DNA from 3 places in the Acidovorax sp. NN32 genome. Region 1 is predicted to be linked to each of the others. Evidence: predicted binding sites of a transcription regulator. Region 1 holds the regulator's gene; each other region holds the start of a gene.

Region 1 (5,069 bases):
CCACACGCACCAGGCCTATGTCTGCGACTACAGCCGCGTGAACCCGGCCAAGCCCTTTCTGCTGACCAGCGCCGGGCAGTACGGCACGCTGCTCACGGACATCCAGTTGCGGGTGGACACGCGCACCCGCCGCGTGGTGCACAAAGCTGCGCGCAATGTCATCGTGCAGGGAAAGGCGTTCACGGGCAGCCAGGGGCACGTGCCCCTGACCTCGGCCGTGCCGTCCTTTGCGGCCGATCCGCAGGTGCAGAAGGTCATCGACACTTACCGTGCCGCCGCCGTGCCGCTGGCCCAGCGCCCCGTGGGGCAGGCCGCTGGCGCCCTGCGGCGCACACCGGCCCCGTCGCTCGAAAGCGCGCTGGGCAATCTGGTGGCCGATGCCCAGCTCCACGCCACGCGTGCACCGGAGCAGGGTGGGGCGCAGCTATCTTTGATGAATCCGGGCGGCCTGCGCGCTGATCTCGTGCCCGACGAACAAGGGCTGGTGCGCTATGGCCAGCTCTACGCGGTGCAGCCCTTCGGCAACCAGTTGGTCGTCAAGACCTTCACGGGCGCGCAGATCAAGGCGGCGCTGGAGCAGCAGTTCGCCAGCGGCAGCAACACCATGCAGCGGCCCCGGGTGCTGCTGGTGTCCGCAGGATTTTCGTACCGCTATGACCTCACCCAGCCAGTGGGTGCGCGTATTAGCCACATGGTGCTGAACGGTACCCCGCTGCGCGACGATGCGCAGGTGCGCGTGGTGATGAGCAGCTACCTGGACAGCGGCGGGGACAACTTCACCGTGCTGGCCGAAGGCCGCGACCGCCTGGTGGGCGGGCTGGACCTGGATGCGCTGGAGGCTTACTTCCGCGCCCACAGCCCGGTGCCGGTGCCCGCCACTGACCGCATTACGCGCGGGGCCCGCTGAGGCGCGTGCTGTTCTTAGCTGCGCCCCGGGCGCATTGCCGCCAGCCAGCGCAGCGGGTTGAATCCTGTCACCAGCCCGGTGGCCACCAGCACCAGCGCTCCGCCCCACACCATCCCGGGGCCCAAGGCCTCGCCCAGAAAGACGTGGCCCCAGGCCACACCGAACAGCGGGATCATGAAGGCCGAACTCATCGCTGCCACGGGCGAGACATGTTTGAGCACCCGCAGGTTGAGCCAGTAGGCCAGGCCCGAGGTCACGATGCCCATCACGGCCACTGCAGCCAGTGCCCCCTGTGTGAAACGGGCCTCGGGCAGGCTCCACGCGGCGCCCGGCATCAGCAATACCAGTGCGGCGGCGTGGATGCCTGCGGCAATCGACAACGGGGACATTCTCGTCGTGGCGCGCTTCATCCACGTCGTAGAGATGCCATAGCAGGCAGACGCTGCCACACAGGCCGCCGCTGCCATCAGCAAGGCAGGCGTGGGCTCCACGGGCCCCAGCTGCACGATCAGCGCCACCCCCGCAAAGCCGCAGACGCAACCCAGCCACTTGCGCGTGCTCAGTGTGTCCTCCTTCATCCACGCGGTGGCAATCACACCAAAGGGCACGGCCATGGTGTTGAGCAGTGAGCTGTAGCCGGCGGGCAGGTGCAAGGCCGCCCAGGCATACAGCAGAAAAGGCAGTGCGACGGTGAGCGTGCCCAGCCCGAACAGCTCGCGCCAATGGCGCCATGGCCAGGGTTCGTTGGCGACCCGCATGATGCCCATCAGCGTCAACGTGGCTAGGCCAATGCGCAGCGCAGCCATCACGTTGGGCCCGAGCACGGGGCTGGCAATGCGGATGAAAAGAAAGGAGGCGCCCCACAGGGCGGACAGCAGCACCAGCTGCAGGAAGTGGCGGGTTTTCACCGGGCGCATTGTGGAGTACAGGCGAGTCGCGGGCTGGCTCGCACCAAGCCAATTTTCAAGCCAAATTGGCACCTAGCGTTTGTCCAGAAAGCGCGGGCAGCTATTAATTTTGGAGCATTTTGCGGTGTAGCACGCGCGACAGCGCCCGCCCGCACAGGTCCACATGCGTCGCCCGTGGATGTGGGTGCTACTCTATTTATAGCTGTTAGCGCTTGTGTGATAACCGCTGGAGGCCAAAATCGCCTGAGATCGTCCGGCCCTGTAGCCGGCACCGGTGCAGACAGCAATACGAAGGCTTTTACTTGCGCACTTCGTCGACCATGGCGCGGAAGTCGTCGATGTCTTCAAAGCTGCGGTACACGCTGGCAAAGCGGATGTATGCCACCTTGTCGAGCTTCTTGAGCTCGCGCATCACCAGCTCACCAATGCGGCTGGAGATCACCTCGCGCTGGCCCAGGTTGAGCAGCTTTTCCTCGATGCGCTCGATGGCGCTGTCGATCTGGTCGGTGCTCACGGGGCGCTTGCGCAAAGCCAGGTTGAACGAGGCGAGCAGCTTGCCCCGGTCGTATTCAATGCGGCGCCCGTCCTTCTTGACGATGGCCGGGAAGTTTACTTCCGGCCGCTCGTAGGTGGTAAAGCGCTTGTCGCACGCGCCGCACTGGCGGCGGCGGCGGATGAAGACCCCATCCTCAGACACCCGCGTTTCAACGACTTGCGTCTCGAGGTGGCTGCAGAAGGGGCACTTCATGGTTTTCGGCTGTGGATTTAGCCGTAGACGGGGAAGCGGGCGGTCAGGGCATTGACCTTGGCGCGCACCGCAGCGATGTTGGCTTCGTCGCGCGGGTTGTCCAGCACGTCGGCGATCAGATTGGCCGTGATGCGGGCTTCTTCTTCCTTGAAGCCACGCGTGGTCATGGCGGGGGTGCCAATGCGCACGCCGCTGGTCACCATCGGCTTTTCAGGGTCGTTGGGGATCGCGTTCTTGTTGATGGTCATGTGGGCGGCGCCCAGCACGGCCTCGGCTTCCTTGCCGGTAATGCCCTTGGCGCGCAGGTCCACCAGCATCACGTGGCTTTGCGTGCCGCCGCTCACGATGCGCAGGCCGCGTGCGGTCAGCGTCTCGGCCACCACCTTGGCGTTCTTCGCTACTTGCTCCTGGTAGGCCTTGAACTCTGGCTGCAGAGCTTCCTTGAAGGCCACGGCCTTGGCGGCGATCACGTGCATCAGCGGGCCGCCTTGCAGGCCGGGGAAGATGGCGCTGTTGATAGCCTTTTCGTGCAGGGCCTTCATCAGGATGATGCCGCCACGGGGGCCGCGCAGGCTCTTGTGGGTGGTGGAGGTGACCACGTCGGCGTGGGGCACGGGGTTGGGGTACACGCCAGCTGCGATCAAGCCAGCGTAGTGGGCCATGTCCACCATGAAGATCGCACCCACGTCCTTGGCCACCTTGGCAAAGCGCGCAAAGTCGATGTGCAGGCTGTAGGCCGATGCACCGGCGATGATGAGCTTGGGCTTGGTCTCGTGGGCCTTCTTTTCCATCGCTTCATAGTCGATGGCTTCGTTGGCGTCCAGGCCGTAAGAGACCACGTTGAACCACTTGCCCGACATGTTCAGCGGCATGCCATGTGTCAGGTGGCCGCCTTCGGCCAGGCTCATGCCCATGATGGTGTCGCCGGGCTTGAGGAAGGCCAGGAACACCGCCTCGTTGGCAGAGGCGCCGCAGTGGGGCTGCACGTTGGCGGCTTCGGCGCCGAAGATCTGCTTGACGCGGTCGATGGCCAGTTGCTCGGCCACGTCCACATGCTCGCAGCCACCGTAGTAGCGCTTGCCGGGGTAGCCTTCGGCGTATTTGTTGGTCAGCTGCGTGCCCTGCGCCCACATCACGGCGGGGGAGGCATAGTTCTCGCTGGCGATCAGCTCGATGTGGTGCTCTTGCCGGGCGTTTTCAGCCTGGATGGCGGCAAACAGTTCGGGGTCGGTTTGTTCGACAAGAATATTGCGGTCGTACATGATTGGCAGTCCTATGAACTTGTGTCCCTTGAAACAAGGGCTGCCCAGGCGAACGGCTGAACGCAGAAGGGATAAACCCCGTGCGGCACGCTTCCCAGTGGTTCACAAGGGGCAGGCCCTTGTCGGTTTCCACGTCAGCGGCAGCACCCTGTGTTGGATGCCGCGCCTATCGCCAGTCGCGTACCTCGCTAGTGTAGCTGACGTGACGCGCGCAAAGGTGCCAGGGAAATGGGAGGCGGTGTGTCCGGGGGATGTTTCTGCCCCCAGGGGCTCGCGAACCTTGTCAGAGCCCGGAGAGCAGGGCCACTTTGTCACCGCTGGCGGCAGGCGTTGCGGGCGGTGCGGCCACCGGGATGACCTGTGCGGGAGCCTGGGTGGAGAGGTTGGGTGGTGGCGTGGTGGGCATGGCACGGCCACCGGCGACCTGGCGCAGCCGGAAATGCTCGGCCATCACCTTGGCCGCATAGCCGCCATCGTCGGCAAGGTTGCCTGCGCCGACATAAAAGCGCAGCCCGCCCTCCACCGAACCGGCGCGCGCAATGCACTCCTGCAGAACCTTCACGCCCACACGCAGATTGCTCACGGGGTCAAAGGCAGCAAAGTGCCCGCCAAAGTTTTGGTACTTGTCGGTGTGCACATTGGTCATCACCTGCATCAGCCCCTGGGCGCCAACGGCGCTTTGTGCAAACGGGTTGAAGCTCGATTCGATGGCCATGATGGCAAGGATCAGCGTCGGGTCGATCTTGGACTTTGCGCCAATTTCATAGGCCTCGGCCACCAGCACGCTCAGCGGCTCGGGGGCCACACGGTACTTCTTGCTGAGCCAGAAGGCGACGGCAGCCTGCTCTTTGGGCAGGTCCTTGGGGTTGCCCGCCGTGGCGCGCTCACTGGCTTCTGGTTCGATGGGCATGCCAAGCACTTCCACTTGGCGGGCCTGCAGCCAGTTCATCAACTGTGCTTCACCAGCCTGGCGCAAGTCCGGGCGGGCCGTGAGGGTGATCACGACGAAGGCGACAGCAAGACCGATGAGGGCAAAGCTGTTGTGGGTGATTTCAAGAAAACCTTCGGTCACGTCGGCCACGAAGGTCCGCACGCCGGAGACTATTTTTCCTGACGCTGTCATAGCTCTTCCTTTCTGAGGCGCCACAGTGAGCCGGGCAGTCGTCGGGGACTGTCTCGTCTCGGCGGATCGCCTGGATTGGTACGCCATCAAGTGAGGCCGCACGTCTTTGGTGTGCTTGGGG
Region 2 (5,069 bases), 2.0 Mb from region 1:
TGTTGAAGCTGGCCACGGGGCGGTGATAGCCCATCACGCGGGTCCAGACCTCGCAGGGCTGGCGCTCGTCGTCGGTGAGCTGCACGGCGGCGGCGCTGGAGATGGCGGTGTGTTCGGTAGCGGAGAAATGGCTCATGCCGAGGTCCTTTCGGGGGGTGGAGGAAATGGTTTGCTTCTTTTTTGATAGCTACTTGCGCTTGACTATCAAGCGCCAGGGCCACTTTTTGCTCAAGATCTAGGCGACCAGACGCCGCCGCTTGACGTCCAGCCGCTCTTCGTCGCAGCGGGGGCAGAACGGGTGCTCGCCCGCCAGGTAGCCGTGTGTGGGGCAAATGGAGAACGTGGGCGTGACGGTGATGTAGGGCAGGCGGAAGTTCGTCAGCGCGCGCCGCACCAGCTCGCGGCAGGCCGCGCCGCTGGAAACGCGCTCGCCCATGTACAGGTGCAGCACGGTGCCCCCGGTGTATTTGCCCTGCAGTGCCTCCTGCCGCATCAGCGCCTCGAACGGGTCGTCGGTGAAGCCCGCGGGCAGTTGCGACGAGTTGGTGTAGTACGGCTGCTCGGCCGTGCCCGCCTGCAGGATGGCGGGCCAGCGCTTCTTGTCTTCCTTGGCGAAGCGGTAGGTGGTGCCTTCGGCGGGCGTGGCTTCCAGGTTGTAGAGGTGGCCGGTTTCTTCCTGGAAGGCGGTCATGCGCTCGCGCACGTGGTCGAGCAGGCGCACGGCGAACGCATGGCCCCATTCGCTGGTGATGTCGTGCTGGTCTGCCGTGAAGTTGCGCACCATCTCATTGATGCCGTTCACGCCCAGCGTGCTGAAGTGGTTGCGTAAGGTGCCCAGGTAGCGCTTGGTGTAGGGGAACAAGCCCTGGTCCATGAGGCGCTGGATGAGCTTGCGTTTGGTCTCCAGGCTTTGTTTGCCCAGCTCCAGGAGGCGGTCCAGCGCGGCAAACAGACCGGCTTCATCGCCCGCATGCAAGTACCCCAGCCGCGCGCAGTTGATGGTGACCACGCCCAGGCTGCCCGTCTGCTCGGCGCTGCCGAACAGGCCGTTGCCGCGCTTCAAGAGCTCGCGCAGATCGAGCTGCAGGCGGCAGCACATGGAGCGCACCATGTTGGGCTCCAGCTCGGAGTTGATGAAGTTCTGGAAGTACGGCAGACCGTACTTGGCTGTCATATCGAACAGCAGCTGCGCGTTCTCGCTCTCCCAGGGGAAGTCCTTGGTGATGTTGTAGGTGGGGATGGGAAAGGTGAACACGCGGCCCTTGGCATCGCCCGTGGTCATCACGTCGATGTAGGCGCGGTTGATGAGGTCCATCTCGGCCTGCAGGTCGCCATAGCTAAACGGCATCTCCACGCCGCCGATCACCGGCACTTGCTCGCGCAGATCGTCAGGGCATGTCCAGTCGAAGGTGAGGTTGGTGAACGGCGTCTGCGTGCCCCAACGCGAAGGCACGTTGAGGTTGTAGACCAGCTCCTGGATGCACTGGCGCACCTGCGCGTAGTCCATGCCGTCCTTGCGCACGAAGGGCGCCATGTAGGTGTCGAACGACGAGAACGCCTGCGCGCCCGCCCACTCGTTCTGCAGCGTGCCCAGGAAGTTCACGATCTGCCCCACGGCCGAACTCATGTGCTTGGGCGGCCCCGCCTCCACCTTGCCCGGCACGCCGTTGAGCCCCTCGTGCAGCAGCGTGCGCAGCGACCAGCCCGCGCAGTAGCCGCTGAGCATGTCGAGGTCGTGGATGTGGATATCGCCATTGCGGTGCGCCTCGCCGATCTCGGGCGTGTGGACGTGCGACAGCCAGTAGTTGGCCGTGACCTTGCCCGCCACGTTCAGGATCAGCCCGCCCAGCGAATAGCCCTGGTTGGCGTTGGCGTTCACGCGCCAGTCGGCACGCGTGAGGTATTCGTTGATGGAGCTTTCCACATCCACCAGCGTCTGCTTGTCGGCGCGCAGTGTGGCGTGCTGCTCGCGGTAGACGATGTAGGCACGCGCCGTGGCCAGGTGGTTGGCGGCGATCAGCGTCTGCTCGGCCACGTCCTGGATCTGCTCGATGGTGGGGGCCTCGCCCTGGAAGCGGTGGATGAGCACCTTGGTGACCTGGGCGGTGAGCAATGCCGCTTCGTCGGCGCCGTATTCACCCGAGGCCTGCCCGGCGCTGGCCAGCGCGGCTCGGATGCGTTCGGCATCAAACGGAACGCGCTGGCCGCTGCGCAAAACGACTTCGCGGGGCAAGGTGGCAAGGGTGGACGCCATGGGTTCGACCAATCTGTGGAACGGGTTAAAAACACTACCTATGGTGTCCACGATACCCATCAAACACTATAGGTAGTTTGATTCAACACAATCGAGGCGGTAAGCAGGGGTAAAAAAACGCCGGCACAGGGGCCGGCGGAAAGGAAGGTGCCGTCAGGCCCTACCGATGGATCAGAGGTGCATGCGCAGGCACGCAGTGGGGTGCAGGAGGGTGCTGCTCAATGGCAGGCGGTGGCTTCTTCCTCCTCGATGCGCGGATAGAAGTCATGGTCTTCGCGCTGCATGCGCTCGAAAACACGGCGCAGCACCACATTGGCCTCGTTGCGAAAGCCCTGGGCATCGCGGCGCACGGCCTCGGCGGTGTTCCAGCGGCGCGCAAACGCATCGTAGGCGCTGGCGATCGATGCCATCTCGCTTTGGTACTGGCGGCCCAGGCGCGCCAGTTCGGCGTTGCCGCCGCGCTGCAGTGCGGGGTACAGCACCTGGTCTTCCACGGCCAGGTGCAGCTTGATGCTGCCGCTCATGGCCACGATGCCCTGCGCGATGGCGCTGGCATTGGCCTCTACGCCCGCCTGGGCCAGGGCGCGCAAGGTGGCGATGCTGCGCAGGATGTCGGTGTGCTGGTGTTTGAATTTGTCGAGGTTCATGGTCAGTCCTTGTGGGCAAACGGTGTGTGAGCGCGGTGGCCGCTTGTGGCAGCCGCCGCGCACAGTGCATTTCAGCGACGGGCCTGTGCCAGGTAGGGGCCCGCTTGCGCCGGGGCGCGCGAGCCGAACAGCCCGCTCACCACCTGCCAGGCCATGGCCAGCGCGCCGACAATGAAGACCACGTCGCCAAAGGTGCGCACCCAGCGCAGGGTCTGCATGAAGGGCTGCTGCATGAAGGCTTCGCCCCGGGCGTACCACAGGCCTTCGCTCACGCTGGCGTGGAACTGGAACAGTCCGATGGGCAGCAGGCTGGTGGCAATCATCAGCACCAGGCCCGCGTTGAGCCACCAGAAGCCCGTCTTCATGAGCCGTTCGCTGAACACCAACTGCGGGCGGATGTAGCGCAGCACCAGCAGCGTGAAGCCCAGGGCCAGGAAGCCATACACCCCGAACAGCGCAGCGTGGGCATGCACCGGCGTGGTGTTGAGGCCCTGCAGGTAATACAGCGCAATCGGCGGGTTGATCATGAAGCCGAAGACGCCCGCGCCCAGCATGTTCCAGAAGGCCACGGCCACGAAGCACATGAGGGGCCACTTGAGGTTGGCCATCCACTTCGCGCGGTGCTGCAGGCGCCAGTGTTCCCAGGCCTCGTGGCCCAGCACCACCAGGGGCACCACTTCCAGCGCGCTGAACGATGCGCCCACCGCCATCACCGGCGTGGTGGTGCCCGCGAAGTACAGGTGGTGGAAGGTGCCGGGCACGCCGCCCAGCATGAACAGCGAGGCCGAGGCCAGGCTGGCGGCCGTGGCCATGCGTGGCGACACGAGGCCGAGCGTCGAGAAGATGAAGGCCAGCGCCGTGGTGGCGAACACTTCAAAGAAGCCCTCGACCCACAGGTGCACCACCCACCAGCGCCAGTACTCCATCACCGACAGGTGGGTGCGTTCGCCGTAGAAGAAGCCCGCGCCGTAGAACAGGCCGATGGCCACCACCGACGCCGTCAGCAGCGCCAGCAGGTTCTTGTCGCCGCCGGGGGTGCGCAGCGCCGGAACGATGCCGCGCAGCATGAGCACCAGCCAGAAGGCGATGCCGGTGAACTTGCCGATCTGCCACAGGCGGCCCAGGTCCACGTATTCATAGCCCTGGTGGCCCAGCCAGAAGTTCCACTCGGGCGGCATGATCTGCGCGATGGCCAGGTAGTTGCCGACGAACGAGCCCACCACCACCACGACCAGCGCCCAGAACAGGATGTCCACACCGAGCCTCTGGTAAGCCGGGTCCTTGCCACCATTGATGAGCGGCGCGAGGAACAGGCCAGCAGCCAGGAAGCCCGTGGCAATCCAGAACAGCGCGCTCTGGATGTGCCAGGTGCGCACCAGCGAATAGGGGAACCACTGCGACACGTTGATGCCGTAGAACTGCTGGCCTTCCACCGTGTAGTGGGCCGTGAAGCCGCCCAGCAGCACCTGAAAGCTGAACAGCGCAACGATGAGGAACAGGTACTTGCCCAGCCCGCGCTGCGAGGGCGTGAGCGGCACGCGCGAGAGCGGGTCGTGCTGGGGCGGTGTCGGCTCTACCTCGTCGTGTTTGCGCAGGAAGGCCCAGCCCCACACGAGGAAGCCCACGCCCGCCATCATCACGACCACGCTCATCACCGACCAGACCATGTTCTCGGCCGTGGGCTTGTTGCCGATCAGCGGCTCGTGGGGCCAGTTGTTGGTGTACGTCGCCGTGGTGCCGGGGCGCTCGGTGGCGGCGGCCCAGGCCGTCCAGAAGAAGAAACCCGTCATCTGCGCGCGCCGCTCGGCGCTGGGCAGGGTGTTCTCCTTCATGGCGAAGTGCTCGCGGGTCTTGTGCAGCGCGGGCACGTCGCTGAAGAGCTGGTCGTAGTACAGCGCGGTCATCGCGATCGCGTCGGCCCGCACCGAGGACACCGTGGCCACACCCGTCTCGGGGCTGTAGGTGTTGGTGCGGTACTCGGTCTTCATGCGGTCGCGCAGCACGGCCTGGGCGGCGGCGTCGATGTCCGCAAAAGGCTTGCCGTGCGCGCGCTCAGCGGCGACGTCAAGCCAGTTGAGCAGCTCGCGGTGCAGCCAGTCGGCCGTCCAGTCGGGCGCCTGGTAGGCGCCGTGGCCCCAGATGGAACCCAGCTGCATGCCGCCCACCGA
Region 3 (5,069 bases), 860 kb from region 1:
TGTCCCGCCGGGTGGCTTTGGTTCAGTCCACCGTCCAGTTGATTTTGCGATGAGGGCTTGACTTCTTCGTCCCAGGTCAACATAGATTTTCCAGTGTTCGGATTATGAAAGCAGTGCTGCGAAAAGAAAAGCACTGAAGCGTTGTGCAGCAAGGATTTGTTGCTTCACAGCACATGCGCGACACCTCGGAAGAGCCCAAGGTGTTGCGTGCGAAGTTGTTATTGGCAGGCTTCGCAGCCGGGATCATCGATAGCGCAGAACTTGACGTCCGTAGCAGGCACTGCTGATGCTTGATGGGTGGCTTCAGCGGCTGCCGCATCGAGTGCGCTGGGTTTCGCTGCAACGGGCACCGACGCTGCCGATGCACCACTGTCATTGCCCGACGAAACGGCATTGAGCTGGCGTGTATTCACGGTGCTCATCTCGACGTGTGTGGCGCTTTGTGTGCGCAGGTAATACGTGGTCTTGAGGCCACGGATCCAGGCCAGCTTGTAGGTGTCGTCGAGCTTCTTGCCCGATGCGCCGGCCATGTAGATGTTCAGGCTCTGCGCCTGATCAATCCATTTCTGGCGACGCGATGCGGCTTCCACCAGCCACTGCGGCTCGACTTCAAACGCTGTGGAGTACAGCGCCTTGATGTCCTGTGGCACCCGGTCGATGGGGTGCAGCGAACCCTTGAAGTGCTTGAGGTCCATGATCATCACGTCATCCCACAGGCCCAGGCGCTTGAGGTCGCGCACCAGCCCACCGTTGATAACCGTGAATTCACCTGACAGGTTGGACTTGACCGACAGGTTGCCGAACGAAGGCTCGATCGAGGCATCAACGCCGATGATGTTGGAGATGGTGGCCGTGGGGGCAATGGCGACGCAGTTGGAGTTGCGCATGCCGTCCTGTGCAATTTTCTTGCGCAGGGCATCCCAGTCCAGGGTGGACGAGCGATCCACTTCCACATATCCGCCACGGGCCTGCGAGAGCATGTCCAGCGTGTCGAAAGGCAGGATGCCGCGATCCCACAGCGAGCCCTTGTAGCTGGAGTACTGGCCGCGTTCCCGGGCCAATTCGGTGGAGGCCCAGTAGGCGTAGTAGCAGATGGCCTCCATCGACTTGTCGGCGAATTCCACGGCCTCCTGCGAGGCGTAGGGAATGCGCAGTTCGTACAGGCTGTCTTGGAACGCCATGACGCCCAGGCCCACGGGGCGGTGGCGCAGATTGGAGTCGCGGGCCTTCTTGACGGCGTAATAGTTGATGTCGATCACGTTGTCGAGCATACGCATGGCAACCGTGATGGTCTTCTTGAGCTTCTCGTGGTCGATCTGGCCGTCCTTGATGTGCTGCAGCAGGTTGACCGAACCGAGATTGCAGACGGCGGTTTCGGTGTCGCTGGTGTTGAGTGTGATCTCAGTGCACAGGTTGGACGAGTGCACCACACCAGCGTGCTGCTGGGGCGAACGCACGTTGCAGGCATCCTTGAAGGTGATCCAAGGATGGCCGGTCTCGAACAGCATGGTCAGCATCTTGCGCCACATGTCGGTGGCCTGCACCGTCTTGGCGGGTTTGATCTCGCCGCGCGCGGCCTTCTCTTCGTAGGCCACATAGGCCTTCTCGAAGTCGGCGCCGAACAGATCGTGCAGGTCGGGCACGTTGGAGGGCGAGAACAATGTCCAGGTGCCCTTTTCCATCACGCGGCGCATGAACAGGTCAGGGATCCAGTTGGCCGTGTTCATGTCGTGCGTGCGGCGGCGGTCGTCGCCAGTGTTCTTGCGCAGTTCCAGGAACTCTTCGATATCCAGGTGCCAGGTTTCCAGGTAGGTGCAGACGGCGCCTTTGCGCTTGCCGCCCTGGTTCACCGCCACAGCGGTGTCGTTGACCACCTTGAGGAAGGGCACCACGCCTTGCGATTCGCCGTTTGTGCCCTTGATGTGGGAGCCCAGGGCGCGCACGCGGGTCCAGTCATTGCCCAGGCCGCCAGCAAACTTGGACAGCAGGGCGTTTTCCTTGATCGATTCGTAGATACCATCCAGGTCGTCGGGCACCGTGGTCAGGTAGCAGCTGGACAGCTGCGAGCGCAGGGTGCCGCTGTTGAACAGCGTGGGGGTGGACGACATGAAGTCGAAGGACGACAGCACTTCGTAGAACTCGATGGCGCGGGCCTCGCGGTCGGTTTCATTGAGTGCCAGGCCCATGGCCACGCGCATGAAGAACGCCTGGGGCAGTTCGATGCGGGTTTTCTTGACGTGCAGGAAGTAGCGGTCATACAGGGTCTGCAGGCCGAGGTAGTCGAACTGAAGGTCGCGCTCGGCCTTGAGCGCGGCGCCCAGGCGGGTCAGGTCGTATTGCTTGAGCAGGCGCTCGTCCAACAGCTCGTTGTCCACCCCCTTCTGGATGAAGGCGGGGAAATAGTCCCTGTAGGCCTGGCCCATGTCGCTCTGGGCGACCTCGCGTCCCAGCACCTCGCGCACGATGGTATGCAGCAGCAGGCGGGCCGTGGCATAGGTGTAGTCAGGGTCTTTTTCGATCAGGGTGCGGGCGGCGAGGATGGACGCCTTGTAGACCTCGTCCATGGGAACGCCGTCATACAGGTTGCGCATGGTCTCGGCGACGATGGGCGCGGCCTGGATGTCGGCGCCGAGGTTGGCGCAGGCCGATTCGATGAGCCCGTGCAGGCGCAGGATGTCCAGCTGCACGCGTTGGCCGTTGTCGATCACGTTCAACATGGGGGTTGCGGGCGCAAGCTGTTCCTGGTGGTGGGCACGCTCTTGCGTGCGGCGCTCGCGGTACAGAACATAGGCCCGGGCGACTTCGTGGTGTTCGCCGCGCATCAGGCCCAGTTCAACCTGATCCTGCACGTCTTCAATATGGAAGGTGCCGCCACCGGGACGCGAGCGCATGAGGGCGCGGACCACATTCTGGGTGAGCGTGTCCACCACCTCGCGCACGCTGGCGGAGGCGGCGCCCTGCGTGCCGTGCACTGCCAGAAATGCCTTCATCATCGCCACCGCAATTTTTTGCGGCTCAAAGGGCACGACTGCTCCGTTGCGGCGAATGATCTGATAGTGCGCCAGCGAGTTACCCGCCACTGCTGGTGCGGACTGGGTGTTTGGGGCCTCGGGGGAGGCGGCATGGGGCGTGGAAGGCGTGTTCAAAGCAGCTTGCATGGGGGGTCCTCTTCTGTGGGCTGTCTGGGGTGTGGTGCGCGGCCTGGATGCCGTCGCAGCGTGTGAGTGGTGCGGCGGACTACTGTCTGGCGCACACTATATATGGTGTGTCACATGCATTCAAGACACTACCGGTAGTGTACCGTCGTATTGCCCTCAGAAAAACGAAACAGCATGTCAGCGGCGCCACAGGGCCTTCTGCTGACCCCGCCGGAACCCGTTGCCCCTGCGGAAAAGCAGGACGAAAACCTCGCAAAGACAAGCGTTTCGAGCGGATTTTCTGCGCGAGGCCGCGTGGTGTCTGGGGACGCGACGATGTGCAAATGCACATAGAAAAAAGTCGCTGAATGTGGCGCAACCACAGCGCCCTCAGCGAGCGGCTTGAATGTCAGGCCAGGTGGCTGCCGGAAAACGTTGCACGGGCCAGTTCAGTGCTTTTTGTACCTGCGCCCAATCGAAGCCGGAGCCTGGGTCCTGCTTGCGCCCGGGCGCGATGTGCTCATGCCCTGCGATGTGTTCAATGGGGTAGCGCTGTTCGATGTCCTGGCAGAGCGTTGTCAGGGTCTGGTACTGCGCCGGTTCGAACGTAAGCCCTTCAAGGCCTTCCAGTTCAATGCCAATCGAGTCATCGTTGCACTGGCTGCGGCCACGGTAGGCCGACTGGCCAGCATGCCAGGCCCGAAGATCACAGTCCACAAACTGCCAAAGGGCGCCGGTGCGGTCAATGAAGAAATGCGACGAAACGGCCAAACCACGGATGCTCTGGTAGTAGGGGTGTGCATCCCAGTCCAGCGAGTTGGTGAATAGCTGTTGCACCGCATTCCCGCCATATGTGCCTGGCGGCAAACTGATGGAATGCACCACGATCAGGTCGATGGAGGAGCTTGCCGGGGCAGGGCGCACACCATGGTTGGGGGATTCCAGCCTGGTCGCTGCACGGTGCCATCCACCGTCCCAAGGCGTTGATCTGCCTGGTGCCGCGTCAGCCGATCTCGTCATGCGGGTCCTGGTCATTGGGGACGGCGATGTTCAGCCGGGCGATGCGGTAGCGTATCTGACGCAGGCTGATGCCCAGCCGGGCTGCGGTGGCGGTTCTGTTGAAACCCGCTTCGCGCAAGGCTCGTATCAGAATGTCCCGCTCCTGCTGGTCCAGCCAGGCCTGAAGGTCATTGGGCAGAGGGACCGAGCAGCCCGTGCTGGTTGCAGGCTGTGGTGGTTGGTGGGCAGACTGCGCCTCGGTGTGGTTGGGGAGGGTGGGGGCTGGTAGCGTCCGCGCCCCCAATGGGGTGGGGGTGCCAGAGGGCCAGTCCACATGCAGCTCGTCTCCGTCGCTGAGTGCCACGGCCCGGTGCAACAGGTTTTCCAGTTCGCGGACGTTGCCGGTCAGGGGGTGTGCGGCAATGGCTTGGAGCGCATGCTCTGTCAGAGAAGGCACTGGCATGCCGGATTCCTGGGCGATGCGCGCCAGAAGTGCGGCACACAGCACAGGCAGATCTTCACGCCGCTCGCGCAACGGGGGGATCACGATTTCGATCACGTTGAGCCGGTAATAGAGATCCTGGCGGAAGCGGCCCGATTGCACGTCGGCGGCCAGGTCGCGGTGTGTGGCGCTCACGATGCGCACATCCACCGTCTCCTCCTGGGTGGAGCCAAGAGGCCGTACGCTGCGCTCCTGGATGGCGCGCAGCAATTTGGACTGCATGGCCAAGGGAAGGTCACCGATTTCGTCCAGAAACAGCGTGCCGCCACGGGCTGCCTGAAAGTAGCCGTCCCGATCCTGGGTGGCGCCGGTGTAAGAGCCTTTCCGGGCACCAAAAAATTCTGCCTCCAGCAGGTTTTCTGGGATGGCGCCGCAGTTCACGGCAACCAGGGGACCATCGGCACGCTGGCTGCTGGCATGCAGCGCTTGCG

The links. Region 1 encodes NrdR, which represses ribonucleotide reductase genes. Its sites were predicted from a motif close to CACNANATNTNGTG; they were not measured.
Region 2: the regulator NrdR is predicted to act here: its motif matches at 2,287-2,300, upstream of ACT89O_RS01030 (ribonucleoside triphosphate reductase).
Region 3: the regulator NrdR is predicted to act here: its motif matches at 3,253-3,266, upstream of ACT89O_RS20165 (ribonucleoside-diphosphate reductase subunit alpha).

The regions. Positions count from the first base shown of each region.
Region 1 is NZ_CP199679.1:3,522,135-3,527,203, reverse strand. It holds gene ACT89O_RS16295 (bifunctional metallophosphatase/5'-nucleotidase) at 1-907, shown strand, start outside; gene ACT89O_RS16290 (DMT family transporter) at 922-1,824, opposite strand; gene nrdR (transcriptional regulator NrdR) at 2,114-2,563, opposite strand; gene glyA (serine hydroxymethyltransferase) at 2,581-3,825, opposite strand; ZMP/ZTP riboswitch at 3,861-4,015, opposite strand; gene ACT89O_RS16275 (lytic transglycosylase domain-containing protein) at 4,109-4,948, opposite strand.
Region 2 is NZ_CP199679.1:213,477-218,545, reverse strand. It holds gene nrdD (anaerobic ribonucleoside-triphosphate reductase) at 1-136, opposite strand, end outside; gene ACT89O_RS01030 (ribonucleoside triphosphate reductase) at 236-2,254, opposite strand; gene ACT89O_RS01025 (hemerythrin domain-containing protein) at 2,473-2,901, opposite strand; gene ACT89O_RS01020 (nitric-oxide reductase large subunit) at 2,973-5,069, opposite strand, start outside.
Region 3 is NZ_CP199679.1:4,384,376-4,389,444, reverse strand. It holds gene ACT89O_RS20170 (ribonucleotide-diphosphate reductase subunit beta) at 1-83, opposite strand, end outside; gene ACT89O_RS20165 (ribonucleoside-diphosphate reductase subunit alpha) at 219-3,158, opposite strand; gene ampD (1,6-anhydro-N-acetylmuramyl-L-alanine amidase AmpD) at 3,528-4,157, opposite strand; gene ACT89O_RS20155 (sigma-54-dependent transcriptional regulator) at 4,141-5,069, opposite strand, start outside.